One region of the Exiguobacterium sp. s56 genome, then DNA from elsewhere that is predicted to be linked to it. Evidence: riboswitches for the same ligand, from Rfam matches in the RefSeq annotation. Region 1 holds a riboswitch; the other holds the start of a gene.
The links. Region 1 has a riboswitch for FMN ahead of KNP71_RS08030 (ECF transporter S component). Riboswitches for the same ligand answer to the same signal wherever they lie in the genome.
Positions count from the first base shown of each region.

Region 2: another riboswitch for FMN. It lies ahead of ribD (bifunctional diaminohydroxyphosphoribosylaminopyrimidine deaminase/5-amino-6-(5-phosphoribosylamino)uracil reductase RibD); the one in region 1 lies ahead of KNP71_RS08030 (ECF transporter S component).

Region 1 is NZ_JACSLR010000006.1:128,237-135,680, reverse strand. It holds gene KNP71_RS08045 (Rossmann-fold NAD(P)-binding domain-containing protein) at 1-702, opposite strand, end outside; gene KNP71_RS08040 (hypothetical protein) at 830-1,072, shown strand; gene KNP71_RS08035 (HesB/IscA family protein) at 1,114-1,470, opposite strand; FMN riboswitch at 1,568-1,709, shown strand; gene KNP71_RS08030 (ECF transporter S component) at 1,869-2,456, shown strand; gene KNP71_RS08025 (nucleotidyltransferase family protein) at 2,586-3,113, shown strand; gene KNP71_RS08020 (2'-5' RNA ligase family protein) at 3,205-3,750, opposite strand; gene KNP71_RS08015 (NupC/NupG family nucleoside CNT transporter) at 3,814-5,025, opposite strand; gene KNP71_RS08010 (YuzB family protein) at 5,236-5,472, opposite strand; gene KNP71_RS08005 (NAD(P)/FAD-dependent oxidoreductase) at 5,570-6,625, shown strand; gene KNP71_RS08000 (S8 family serine peptidase) at 6,863-7,444, shown strand, end outside.
Region 2 is NZ_JACSLR010000003.1:73,280-80,723, forward strand. It holds gene ribE (riboflavin synthase) at 1-305, opposite strand, end outside; gene ribD (bifunctional diaminohydroxyphosphoribosylaminopyrimidine deaminase/5-amino-6-(5-phosphoribosylamino)uracil reductase RibD) at 286-1,365, opposite strand; FMN riboswitch at 1,518-1,660, opposite strand; gene KNP71_RS04615 (undecaprenyl-diphosphate phosphatase) at 1,755-2,567, opposite strand; gene KNP71_RS04620 (homing endonuclease associated repeat-containing protein) at 3,021-3,662, shown strand; gene KNP71_RS04625 (GGDEF domain-containing protein) at 4,087-5,769, opposite strand; gene KNP71_RS04630 (DegV family protein) at 5,898-6,728, opposite strand; gene KNP71_RS04635 (ABC transporter ATP-binding protein) at 6,898-7,444, shown strand, end outside.

The sequences.
Region 1 (7,444 bases):
TTTATTTAAGTGATGGCCGATCCGTTCCATGAGTGCCCCGAGCGAGATGACCCCTTCACTCGCCGCGTTGAACGGTCCGGTCACGTTCGCCCGACCGACCCATTCTAGAAAGGCGGCCGCCTCAAAGCTTGAGATGAACCCCATCTTCGCTTCCGGGTGATGCAGTACGATCGGCTCTTCCCGTCGGACGGCGTCGATATAAAACTTGAGACGGTCTGTATAGTCGTCGGGTCCGAGCACGATTGGCAAGCGGACCGTCGCGACCGGGAACGAGGCGCGATGGAAGAAATAAGATTCAGCCTCTCGCTTCCCTTGCCCGTAATCATGTTCGGATTCGAGATGATAGTCATGATGGAGCGGATTGAAATCACTTTCTTTCAACTCGGCGCCTGGCGCATAAACCGACATCGTCGACGTGAGCACATATTTACCGACTTGGTCCATGAAAGCGTCCGAGGCGATCTTTGCCTGGTACGGGTTAAAGCAAATATTGTCATAGACGACATCATAATGGTCGCGTGACAAATCTTTCATCGTCGCCACCGACTGTCGGTCCCCTCTGATCGACCGGATGCCCTCCGCCTCGGGTACTTGCAGTTGTCCACGCGTCACAATCGTCACATCGTCACCGGCCTCCGCCAACCGAAGCGCCAACCGCTTTCCAAAATAGCGTGAGCCACCGAAAATCAATACTTTTCTCATCGTCCCTGCCCCTCCTACATGAAATGACATCTCTTTTCATTTTCCCTTGCATCCTCTCGACTAATCTTCCACATCCTTGAATATTTTTGTTATTCTTATATATATAGAGAAGAAAGAGGCGAGACGCATGCATCAGATCACATTAGAAAAAGGATGGTCGTGTGAATTACCGACACAATATGCCATTTACCAAAGCTTATCGGACTTCAGCCGTTACTCGGTCCTTGACCAAGAGGAAGAGAGCGTCTGTTCGTTCCGCATCACGAACGACACGTGTAAAATCACAGCGTTTCGTCCTTGGCAACATCAAATCGAGTTAGACGCGGCTTCGAAACTCATTCGATTAATTCTGATTGAAGAGACAGACTGAATACAAAAAAGGCCAATCATGAGACATGATTGGCCTTTCGTTTAGCAATCCCCAGGTGTCCCGGCGTTCGATGCCGTCCGGAAACTCGAGCCGCAACCGCACGTGGCGATGGCGTTCGGATTTTTAATCGTGAAGCCGCCTCCGAGCATCGACTGCTTATAGTCAATCTCGAGACCGTCGACGACCCCGTGATCGGCTTCCGCGACGATGACACGGACACCATAGTGGTCAAACTGAACGTCCTTGTCTGTCTTATCCTCATCAAACCCCATCCCATAAGACAGGCCGGTACACCCGCCCCCTTGCACTTTGATCCGCAAGTACTGGTCGTCGGGGCGTTCGGTCTGTTTCATCATATCGATGACTTGTAATGCGGCTGATTCTGTCAAATGAATCATCTGAACTCCTCCTTCGTTATCTTAACTTCAAGTCAACTGACTTGAGATTTTGTGAAATATCTTGTATAACTAAACTGTAACAAAAAAAATTAAATCGTTCCATCTTCGGGGCAGGGTGAAATTCCCGACCGGCGGTATTGAAGACAAGTTCTTCTCAGCCCGTGAGCGAGCAAGGCGTTGCTTGCTGATTTCGTGAGATTCGAAAGCCGACAGTAAAGTCTGGATGGGAGAAGATGGCGGCATCCGACCGATATCCGGATGTTTTCTTCGGCGTGGTCTAAACACCGATGAGAACATCTATTTCGTATGCGCGTAAACTCTCCCGATTGTTTGATACAATCGGGTTTTTCTATGCGACGGGTGCCATTCATCAAGGAGCGACAAAAGGAGAGATTTTGATGAAAACAACGCGCAACAAACGATTGACAACACTGGTGACGCTATCGATGCTCGGGGCCATTTCTTTTGTCCTCATGCTCTTTAACTTCCCGCTGCCTTTCCTACCACCGTTCCTAAAAGTGGATTTCAGTGACATTCCCGCGCTCGTCGCCGGGATCGTGTTCTCCCCACTCGCAGGCGTCGTGGTCGTCGCTCTAAAAAACGTCCTCTACTATGTCTTCAACGGTGGCGGCGTTCCGGTCGGCGAAGTCGCGAACTTCTTTGCAGGCGTCGCCTTCATGTATCCGGTCGCATGGTTCTACCATAAACGTAAAACGAATAAAGCGCTCGCTTCAGGCCTCGTGGCCGGTACGATCACGATGGCACTCAGCTTGGCAATCTTGAACTATTTGCTCATCTTACCAGCCTACGCGTTCTTCTTCGGCATGACCGAGATGGCGCAACCGGCAGTCAAAACGGACCTCGTCCTATACGGTATCTTGCCGTTCAACTTCATTAAGGCCTTGTTGATCAGCGCCTTGTTCGTCCCACTCTTCCTCAAATTGAAGCCGTGGATCGAACGCCAGCGCATGCAACTTCAAGCGTAACTGACAAGCACCTAGACCGGGGTCTAGGTGCTTTTTGTATAGGTACGCTATGCTAATGAGAGAATAGGAGGAGATGGATTGAACACGACTGAAGATGTGACCCATTTTTTAGAGACTGATGTGGAACTGATGCGTCTGTTGACAATCGTCGCTTCGCTCGGTTTACCCGATTGGTGGATTTGTGCCGGATACGTGCGGGCAAAAATATGGGATGACGCGCACGGCTACGAAGTACCGACGCCGATCGAGGACGTCGATGTCATCTACTTTGACCGATCTCACATCGACGAGGCGATTGAAAAACAGTATGAGGCACAACTGCACGACCTGTTACCGAACGTCCCTTGGTCGGTCAAAAACCAGGCCCGCATGCATCTGGTCAATCAATTGCCACCGTATCAATCTGCGGTCGATGCCTTGGCCCATTTCCCTGAGACGGTCACGGCCATCGGTGTCAGTCTTGGTGCGGGCGGACGCTTGAAGCTGGCCGCCCCTTACGGTATCGACGACATAGTCGAACTAAAGTTACGACCGACCCCGGCCTTTGCGAACGACGCTTCACACCATCATATTTATCGAGCCCGGATCAATAAAAAGAATTGGCAAGCCACTTGGCCGAGACTCCAAGAAGTGGATATACCTCGTCAGGAACGATAAAACCCCACCGTTTCCTGGTCAATCCCTTCTATCGGTCCTAGTCACATATGACAAACCTGACAGAAGAATGCACCTAAGTAACTTAGCTTTGTTACTTTTGTGCGGATAATTTTACTCTATGTAATACTCGAACGTGAATCGGTGTTACTAATTCAATTAATGCCACCTCTACAATTTTTCCAGCTATAGGTTTTACAATATCAGTACAATATTCAAAAGCATCTTTCATCTTTTCTTTAGACAATCTGTTTGCCAGTGTACAGTGCGGAATCCATGAGTCCGGCAAATATAAGGACTCAGCGTTATCATTAAACTCCCCAAATATACAATAATGCTCTAAGTGGAGGCTCCTCAATCCGGATGAGATTGTAGGTGAAAGAAAAAGTGCACTCGATTGAATGAACGTACCCAACGTACTAAATGTTAGATTTATAATCTCCTTCGATTGATAGTAGCTGTCCATCAGTTCGATATACGCCTCAACATTCAAACTACTGTAACTAGCTAATGTTATATGAGGTTGTCGATTCGAGACTTCATATGCATAAGAAGTAATTCCTTCTTGTTTCAAGCCTTCCCATACCTCTTGAATTCGTTTCTCCGTTTGTTCATCAAAAAGCGCTATCATTCCATACATATGTCATTCCTCCCCAAAAAAGAGTGACCACCGAAGTGATCACTCTGAGTATATCGTATTTGATTAGAGAAGCAGACCAGCAAGCGTGGCTGACATCAAGTTAGCAAGCGTACCTGCGAGAATCGCGAGGACACCCATGCGCGCGATATCGTTCCGACGGTTCGGTGCCATTCCACCAAGACCACCGAGAAGGATAGCGAGTGACGAGATGTTAGCGAATCCACAGAGTGCGAACGCGATCATAGCTTCCGTACGTGCCGAGAGGTCACCAGAACCGATGATTGGTGCGAATTCAGAGAAAGCGACGAATTCGTTCAACACGAGTTTTTGTCCGAGGAAGCTACCGAATTGAACAGCATCTGCCCATGGCACACCGATCACGAATGCGAGCGGTGCGAACACATAACCAAGAATCAATTGAAGCGTGAGACCGTCGAAACCGAACAAGCCACCGATTCCACCGAGAATCAAGTTAACGAGCGCGATCAATGAAACGAAGGCGAGAAGCATCGCACCGACGTTCAATGCAAGGAAGAGACCGTCAGAGGCACCGCGAGCGGCTGCATCGACGAAGTTCGCTGCCTTGTTCTCTTCATCTTCAGCGATTTCGATATCGTCATCCGGTACGTCTGTTTCCGGGACGATGATTTTCGCGAACATGAGACCAGCAGGAGCAGCCATGAAGCTCGCTGCGAGCAAGTACTCGAGCGGTACACCAAGAGCAGCGTATCCAGCAAGAACTGAACCGGCAACCGAGGCGAGACCACCGACCATGACAGCGAAGAGTTCCGATTGCGTCATCGTTGGAAGGTAAGGTTTGATGACGAGCGGTGCTTCCGTCTGACCGACGAAGATGTTCGCTGTCGCTGAGAGCGATTCTTTACGTGATGTGCCAAGTGCTTTGGCGAGAGCCGTACCGAGGATACGGATCACCCACTGCATGACACCTACATAGTAGAGAAGTGCGATGAGTGACGACATGAAGACGATAATCGTCAACACTTGGAACGCGAAGACGAAGTTGTCTCCGCCGACAGCTGTACCGAAGACGAAACTAATCCCGGCGTTCGCCGTGTTCAAGACGTTCTGGACGCCTCCTGAGATCCATTCTAACGCGTTACGTCCTACTGTAGTGAAGAGGACGAGGAAGGCGAACGTAAACTGTACCGCGAAAGCGGCAAGCACGGTGCGCCATTTGATGGCTTTACGGTTGGTCGAGAAGATGTAAGCGATTCCAATTAGTGCCAAAATACCAACCACGCTCATGATATTCATTGGTGTTGTGCTCCTTTCATATTGGGGAAACCTGATAATATGATATACCCGAATCGAGATGTGTCCTACCGTTTGAAACGCTTTCTTTTTCTGTTGTTAAACGTCAGACAACCTACATTCGAACCTCTTTGAATATAACAGACCCTTTTTAAAAATGCAACGGGTCAAAACGGTCAAAATAAAAAAAGTTTGAAGGTCCTTCAAACTTTTTCACCATGCCATTTCTTCAATTTTTTCATATACATTCGTCACGAGTTGTTCCGGTGTATCCCCGGTCACGACCTCACCATCGACGAGACAAAACAAGTCAAGCGAACAGACGCCGCAGTAGCCCGTACAGCCATATTCGAAGACGTCTAAGTCTGGATCGGACTCTAATTTGGCGCGGGCGATTTGTGAACCCATCGCTAAATTGGAGGCACAGAACTCAATGATCGGATTCATCATGTCATTCACCCTTCCCCTTTCCTTCAAAGCAGGAAAATGGTTCTTCTACGGCGTATTATAACATGATACAGTTGAAGTGTAACAAAGGGGGATTTTTATGCGCAAATTAGTCGTCTTGGGAGGCGGTTACGGGGGTATGCGTGTAATCGAACGTGTCCTCGGCCATCAGCTGAAGGACGTATCGATCACACTCATCGACCGTCTACCTTACCATGGATTAAAAACAGAGTATTATGCACTTGCGGCGGGGACCGTGTCGGATCGTGACATCCGCATCGATTTTCCAGAAGAGGTCGACTACATATACGGCCAAGTCACCGATATCGATACGGGGGACAAAATGGTCCTGCTCGCGAGCGGGGAAAAAGTGCCGTACGACGACCTCGTCATCGGCCTCGGTTGCGAGGACAAGTATCACAACGTGCCCGGTGCCGCCGAGTTCACGTACAGCATCCAAACGTTAGAAGAATCACGCAAGACCCAGCAAGCAATCAACGGCCTATCTCCGGGATCGGTCGTCTCGATCGTCGGTGCCGGCCTGTCCGGTGTCGAGCTCGCCAGCGAGCTGCGCGAGAGTCGTCCCGACTTGACGGTCCGTTTGTTCGACCGCGGCCCGTCCGTCCTATCGTTCCTATCAAACCGCGTCTCGATGTATGTCCAGTCTTGGTTCGAGGAACATGGTGTCGAAGTCATCAATAACTCGAACATCGTCCGGGTCGACGCCGATGGGTTATGGAACCATGAACAGCACTTCGCTTCCGATTTGACGGTGTGGACCGCCGGGATTCAACCGGTCGCCGTCGTCCGCAACCAAGGTTGGGAACTCGACGGGGGTGGACGTGTCAAATTGACACCACACCACTACGTCCCGGAACAGCCCGACATCTTCGTCGTCGGGGACAACGCCAGCCTGCCGTATGCACCTTCGGGTCAGCTCGCGGAAGCGCAGGCCGAACAGATCGTCCAAGTGCTACTCTGTAAATGGAAAGGTGTCGGGTATCCAGATTTGCCGGATATCAAACTCCGAGGCACGTTAGGATCGCTTGGGAAGAAGGCCGGATTCGGCGTCTTCATGGGCAAGCAGTCGCTCACCGGAAAAGTCGCGCGATTGCTCAAGTCCGGAATTCTTTGGAAACATAAAGTCATTAAATAACATGCCTGGGTCGGCCATCTCGGTCGATCCTTTTTAGTGTAAAGCAATCCATTTGTCGTTCAGCCACCGTCGTGTTGAGCCAAAAGTCTTGTATCTGAATCCCCTGTATCCTTATCTAAATATTCAGATTATTGATTCGATTGACATATTCTACCCGTTGGCAAAACTTGTTACTCTAGGGTCACGGCCGAACGACTTCGTGTCGCCTCGCCTACATAACCCGAAGGAGGAAACAAGTTGAAAAAAATCTGTAGCACCGTCCTCGCCTCATTGCTCGTCTTGTCAACCGTCCCGGAAGCCGCGGAAGCTGCTCCCAACAAATCGAAAGAACGCGTCATCGTCGTCTTCAAAGAGTCAGCGAAGAACATCCCGCTCTCAATCGAAGGCATGGAAGTTCGCCAACAGTACAAAAACATTCCGGCCGCAGCGCTCGAAGTACCGAAGGCTGCCTTGAATGGCTTGAAGAACAACCCGAACGTCGCCCACGTGGAAGTCGATCAAACGGTACAAATCGAAAATCAGACGCAAGACTGGGGCATTCCGAAGTTGAAAGCTCCATCAGCTTGGCAGAGTGGCTACACCGGGAAAGGCGTGAAAGTATCGGTCGTTGATACCGGAATCTCGCCGCACCCTGATTTGACGATTTCTGGTGGTGCCTCGTTCAGTACAGTCACGAGCTCATACGCGGATGACAACGGTCACGGTACGCACGTCGCCGGGATTATCGGTGCCCGCAACAACAGCATCGGAACGGTCGGGATTGCCCATGAGGCGAGCATCTATGCTGTTAAAGCACTCGAAGCCAACGGTAGTGGTAGC
Region 2 (7,444 bases), on a different contig from region 1:
ACGTGACCCGATACGAAGTGACCACCGAAGCGTCCGTTCGCGGGCATAGCCCGCTCCAAGTTAACGTTCGTGCCGGGGCGGACCCCGTCGAGACTCGACGCCTTCAGCGTTTCCGGCATGACATCGACCGAGAAGCTGTCACGATCGAACGTCGTCACGGTGAGACAGATGCCGTTGACGGAGATACTGTCACCGAGCTTCACGTCCTCGAGGACGATTTTTCCGGCGAGCGTGAGCCGGAGGGACGGACCGTTGCGTTTCACTGCCTTGACACTGCCGATTTCTTCAACGATTCCCGTGAACATCGGACTCCCCCTCTCGCATGATGAGTTTGATGTCGGCGCCGACCGTCTCGACCGATTGCACGTCATATCGATTGATTGCATCGAGCGGACCGTCATGATGCGAACGGTAAAATCCGCCCTTGCCGCCGAACACGCGCGGTGACTGGTACATGACCCACTCGTCGATGAACCGTCCGTCCAAGAGTGATGTGACGAGCGTCGGTCCCGCTTCGACGAGCAGACGACCGATGCCGCGTGCGTAGACGTCTTGCAGCACAGCGTCGAGCGACGTGTACGCCGCGAGTTCGACGCCGCGCTCGATGAACGCGTCCCGCTTCGTTTGATCGTCGGACGTCGTGTAGAGTAGCACCGGCACATCGTTCGCCGTCCGGACGAGCTGACTTGACAGCGGCGTGCGTAACTCTCGGTCTAGCACGACCCGGAGCGGTTCCGTCGTCTCGCGGTCGAGCCGGACGGTGAGGGCCGGGTCATCAGCGAGGACAGTGCCGACACCGGTCAAAATCGCATCGACCGACGCCCGCAGTTCATGGACGTCCCGTCTCGCTTCGGTTCCGGTCACCCACTTGCTGTCACCGGTATCGAGGGCGACTTTGCCGTCAAGGCTCGTCGCCGTCTTTAAGATGACATACGGCCGTTTCGTCTCGAGCGAGCGCAAGAACGCCACGTTGAGCGTTCGTGCCTCACTCTCGAGCAGACCGACTTCGACATCAATCCCGGCCGCTTTCAATCGAGCGATGCCTTGCCCTGACACGAGCGGATTCGGGTCGGTCATCGCGATGACGACCCGTTTGATGCCCGACTCTACGACTAAATCGGCACACGGCGGTGTCTTGCCATAATGCGAGCACGGTTCGAGCGTGACATACATCGTGGCGCCATAGGCGGCAGCACCGGCCATGCGGATGGCGTGCACTTCGGCGTGCGCTTCCCCCGCCTTCAAGTGGGCGCCGAACCCGACGACTCGACCGTCCTTGACGACGACGGCCCCGACGCGCGGATTGACGCCGGTCGAAGAGGCGGATTTGGCCAATTGGATGGCTTGTTGCATGTACTGTTGCATAATCTCCCTCCTTGTTTCGTACAAACAAAAAGACCTCAAGGAATGATCCTCAAGGTCTCGGTGGGAGTCGTCCGTCGTCATTTGGGCAAGCCAAATAAGCGTTTTCTTTACAGAAAAACGTACGACGAACTACAGGTCGCGTGGACCTGTCATGTTTCCTTCTCCCATCCAGACTATACTGTCGGCTCTAGAATCGCACTAGATCCACCGTTCGCACACGTGCGACCGGGTCACGGACTTAAGGCTCGCGCCCATCACCGCCGGTTGGGACTTTCACCCGACCCCGAAGGAATATTTGTTTGTACGTCTCCACTTTAGCGCAAAAATAAATGGATGGCAAAACGAAATGCGCAAAAAAAGCGCCGCTCGTGTGAGCAACGCTTTGTAAATCAAGCCAAGAATAAAACGACGAGGAGTCCGACAACCCAGCAATAGAAGGAGAAGTATTTGAGCTCGCCTTTCGCCATGATGTGCTGGAACCATTTGAGCGAGATGGCCGTGAGCGCATACGAGGCGATGAACGCCAAGATGAGCGGTCCGAACAAATCACGTGTTTCTGGATTCGTGAACAACTCCGGTCCCTCTAAAATCGTCACCCCGAGACTGATCGGGATGAACAGGAAGAACGAGAAGCGAAGCGCCGACTCTTGTTTGATGCCGAGCAACATCGCCATGACGATTGTCGCCCCGGAGCGACTGATCCCTGGGATGAGCGCGACCGCTTGAGCGAGACCGATTAAGATGGCGTCGCGGAGCGTGATGCCGCCGTCTCCTTTATTCCCTCGCATATTCCGGATGAACCAGAGCGCGACCCCGGTCAGGATAAGCGTATAACCGACCGTGGCGACGCCGCTGAGCTTCTCGCCAATCCAATCGCCGAACAGGACGCCGAGCACACCGGCTGGGACCGTGGCGACGAGCAAGAGACCAATGAACTTGACGTCGACCATCGTCTCGTCACTGCGGTCCTTTTTAAACAAGAACGTCCACAGACTGACGACGAGACGGACGACGTCCTGCCGATAAATCGTTAACACGGCGAGCAACGAGGCAAAGTTCACGAAAATCTCGAAGGAGAGCCCCGGTAACTCGATATCAAACAGCTCTTGGAAGATGACCAAGTGACCGCTTGATGAGATTGGAATCGGCTCGGTGAACCCTTGAATCAAGCCGAGTAGGAGATAAAATAACCATATTGTCATATCGTAACATCCTCTTTTCTTATTTACATCAATTCCATTATTTTAGCAGACCGTTCGTTTCACTGACCACCCTTTCAAAAAAAAATCGTTATTTTCAAAACTTTCATTTGATTAGTCTGAAAATTAAATTTATTATAGAAGAGTACTCAACTGGTGCGACGGTGATGACCCCATTGGCCAGTTGGGTACTTTTTCGTACAGATTATTACATATTAGCCACGATAAAACTTTTTGTTTACAATTGAACCCATTTAATATTAAATTTGTAATAGAACTGTTACCATTTTTTCAAAGTATAAACAGGACTTTAGACCTACCCGTTCATAAAATCGGTTTAAAAAAACTTGAACAATGCACTTATAAATTGTAAAAACTGGCCGATAGTATGATTGTAGAAGCAACTTCGTCATCTTTGTCGGTTCAGATATGAGTCCATGGAAGGAGGAACCATCATTGAGTCAAACGCTATCCACTAAATCCCACCACTTGTCCACCGAACAGCAGAGGATGATTCACTGTATTCGACTGCTCGGCGACTTGTTGAAGGAACGTCCACGACGCTCTGTGTATCGTCGCTTCGCGATGGAACAAAGCTGGCCATCTCCCGAGTCGATTATCCGACAGTTCGGGTCATGGGCCGAGGCGCTTGCAATCGCCGGCTATGAATGGCACGGAGAGGCGACTGTCGATCTCCCGGACAAAATGCCAAAGTACACGCGTGAAGATATCATCGAGACACTCGCCCTCTACTCGCGCGACATGGGATCGATTATCACGCTCAAAAAGTATCAGGAATGGCGCAAGCTCCATCCGAAAGCACCGAGCCATTACCATATCGTCAAGACGTTCGGTTCGTGGCATGACGCCTGCGCCGAAGCCGGACTTGAAGCGAGTGTGACGTACTCGAAATCAGAGCTCTCCACCGCACTCCGTGAAGCGATTCACGAGATGGGCTTCTCTCTTTCCTTCGAAGCGTATCGCGAATGGGCAAAACGGAACAACAAACCATCCACGAAAGCAATTCTTCATCGTTACGGTTCATGGTCGGCTGCGATTCACGCGGTCGAGTCAGAAATTTTCAATCAGAAATTATAATCTTTCATTCATAAGGAGGACGCCGGGTATCCGGTGTCCTCCTTTATTTTGTAGATGTTGCGTCATCGTCCTTTCGGCGCCCACGCTTTCTGCAGGCAATCCCGGAGCCGCATCGCTTACGCTGCTGGGTCTCCGTCGGATTGCTATCCTGCAAGAGTCGGGGCGCCGACGGACGAGCGCATCGAACGCGCCACGGTACATCAATGTCCCGTGTCAGACATGGAAGTTCGTTCAATATTTGTTGAACGATGCCTTGGCCGGTGCCCGAACTCCTAGGGGAGAGCAATGCAAGGATGACCCCGTAAAGCGCGGCATGCGCTGCGGAGTCATCCGCATCGCCCCAGGAACGGAGGGCGTCGGTCGAACATCGTTCATGTTGATTAGACGAAAAAGAAGAACACCGGCTTATTGGTGTTCTCTTTCATCATTGAATCCGTTCCGTCGACGTATCGCGATAATGGGCGACACGGTCCCGGCCGTTGAATTTTGCACCGACGTACATGGCGCGGTCGGCGTGGCGGAGTAGCGTGTCGAGGTCGTCATACTCGTGGATCGTCTCGATGCCGATGCTCGCCGTCACTTGGACGCGGATCCCTTCGGAGCCGAACGGATGGGCGCGGAGCGCTTGGCGGATCTTCTCCCCCGTCACGATGGCAGCCGCCTCATCCATGCGCGGAAAGACGAACACGAACTCTTCGCCGCCGTAACGCGTGACGAGGTCACCGCTTCGGACGAGACGACTGAACAGCGCCCCGGCCTCGATTAACACTTCATCCCCGAACGCATGGCCATACGTATCGTTAATCGCCTTGAAATGATCCAAGTCGACCAAGAACACGGACAACGGATACGAGGCAATGTCGTTCAACCGCTCCTTCGTCCAACGTTTGAGCGCCCGCTGGTTCGGCAGCCCTGTCATCGGGTCGGTCAGACTCTCATGCTGGAGCCGGTTGCGCTCGTCAATCCGTTCGAGTGACCAGGACAAGGTTTTCAACAGTCGATGAATCTCGACGGCGATCGCCCCTTCATACGCGCCGTTCGCTGTCGTCGAAATCATGCAACTGACCGCGTTCGTCGTGCTCGAAACGGGCTGGATGACGAGGGCCGAATGATGTAACTCGGTCTGTTGTGCCTGCAGGTCGGGATGCCACTCATGGAGCGAATCGTACACGAAGTACGGCTCTTCCGCATCCCGATGCCGTTCGAGCGTAAAGGCGTCGGCAATCGGTTTTGACTTTCGTCCGCTGACGTCATAGAACGTGCGGTCGCCGGTTCGATTGACTTGTAACCAGCCACGTTCGAGTTCGACGACTTCTCTTAACCCGTTCCAAAACTTCTCGATGAGCAGTTGTTCGTTGTCGACTCGGTAGAGCTGTTCTTTCAAACGCTCGACTTGGTCGATTTTCGACTGCGTCTCCTCGGTCTCCGTCGCTTTGGACAGCCCCATCTTGAGGAGCGACAGAATGAGGAACGTCGCCATCAGGCCGGTATAGCCGAACAACTGGAACGCCTCGATTGCGACCATCGTGAACAATAGCTCGAGCGAGATGACGAGCCAGTCGAATCGGAGCAGACGCCACATGATCGGGAGCGGAATCCGTTCCCCGATCAAGAACCGCGACATGAGGAAACTGAATCCGAGGACGAGGAACAAGATCGCGAAGAAACCGAGTAGCGCCGTACCTTGCTCGAGCAGATGGACGTTCGGACCAATTTGTCCGCCGAGCCGCAAGTAGACGAGTCCTGGTAAGACGAGCAACATCGCCTCAATCAACGTATTGAGCGGATAGAAATGTAAAAATCGTCGCCGCCCGACTTTGTTGGCGAACGTCCGGGCCTGGAATGTGAGCAGCAGGAGCTGTCCCATCAATAAGGCCGGGAGCAGACCGTACAAGAAGAACGTCATAAAGACAAACATCTCATGGAACGTGAAGTGCAAGTGCCGCCGCTTGAGCGGATTCATCACGAACAGGGCACCGAGCGTAAAGATGAACCAAAACAACGACCAATCAAACGTCCCGATACCGAGCCACATATAGGAGAGAATCCCCATGAAGACGATCGACCACGAGAACCAGCTCCTGACGAGGTACTTCCGAAATCGCATCGTCTCCCCCCTTTCCTTATCCGTTATCATTCTTACACAGTATGAAGGTTCTTGGTTGAAGATTCCAGCCGTTGTTTGAAAGTTTTGACAATGAAAAAAAGACCGTGACTCTCGTCACGATCTTGTCATCACTTCGCTTTTAAAAACGAGATGCCGATTGAGCCTGATCCGGTGTGTGCTCCGAGGAGCGGTGCGAGCGTGTCGACCCGAATCTTGGCTTTATCGCCGAGCTCACGTTTCCACGACTCGGCCAGCTCTGGCACGTTTCCGTGGAAAATGGAGACGTCCGTGCACTCGCCTGAATCGATGGCTTGACGGAGTGCCTCAAATAGCTGGGCCTGCGCTTTTTTATACGTCCGGACCGTCTGATATGGAACGATGAGCCCGTCTTCGAAACGGAGCACCGGTTTCAACTGCAACATGTTGCCGATGAGCGCTTTCGACTTCGAGATACGTCCGCCCTTTTGCATCTGCGTCAAATTTTGCAAAATCAACTCGATGCGGACATCCTCGACACGTTGTTTCATATACGCTTCGACGTCCTCGAGCGCGTCACCGCGTTCGACACGTTCAATCAACTCTTCGAGCATGAGTCCCATCGTATAAATCCCGGCCCGCGAGTCAATCGCGAGCAGTTTGAACTCGGCGATCTCTGCGCCTTGGACCGATGCCGAATACGTGCCGCTCAAGTCGGATGACAAGTGGACGGCGATGCCCATGTCATACTGATCTTTGATTCCTTCATACAATGTGACGAAGTCGCCGATGGCCGGTTGGCTCGTCGAGACGCGTTCGCCCGCATCAATCCATTCGTACACGGTCTTGGCATCGACCTCGACCCCATCTTTATACGGTTGATCCCCTTTGACGACGTAGAGCGGGACGATATGGATGTCCGGGTGGTGCTGAATCGAATCTGGAAGGACAACGGTGCTGTCCGTAATATAAGCAATTTTCATGTTAGGGCTCTCCTTCAATCAAAATTAGTACCTGGTAATATTATTTTATCACAGGTGAAGCGGTTTCACTATTTTTTCAAAAATCGAATTCCCTTGAAGTTTCACATATTCCCGTCCACAATGCGCCTGAAACGGGTAAAAGATAGCATCGGACAAAGGAGGAATCGGCATGATTCACATCGAGCACGTCAATAAAATCTATAAGACCGGGGATGTCGAGACGGCGGCGCTTAAAGACATCGAGTTGACGATTCAGGACGGCGCGTTCGTCGTGATCCTGGGACCGAGCGGGAGCGGCAAGAGCACGCTGTTGAACGTCATCAGCGGACTCGACACGGTGACGTCCGGGACAATCACGTTCGGTGATACCGTCCTGACCAAGTTGTCCCCGGAACAAATGACCGCGTTTCGGCGCGACCATCTCGGCTTTATCTTTCAACAGTATAATCTGCTCCAAAACCTGACCGTCTATGAAAACATTCAAATCGGGGCCGATTTATCTGACAACCCACTTCCAATCGATGAATTGCTTGAGCAGGTCGGACTGACGGCCGCCCGCGACAAGTATCCGTACCAACTGTCCGGTGGCGAACAACAGCGCGTCTCGGTCGCCCGCAGCCTCGCCAAAAATCCATCCATCGTCTTCTGTGACGAACCGACGGGGTCGCTCGACGAGGACAACTCGAAACGGGTGCTCGAACTGCTCGAACGGTTGA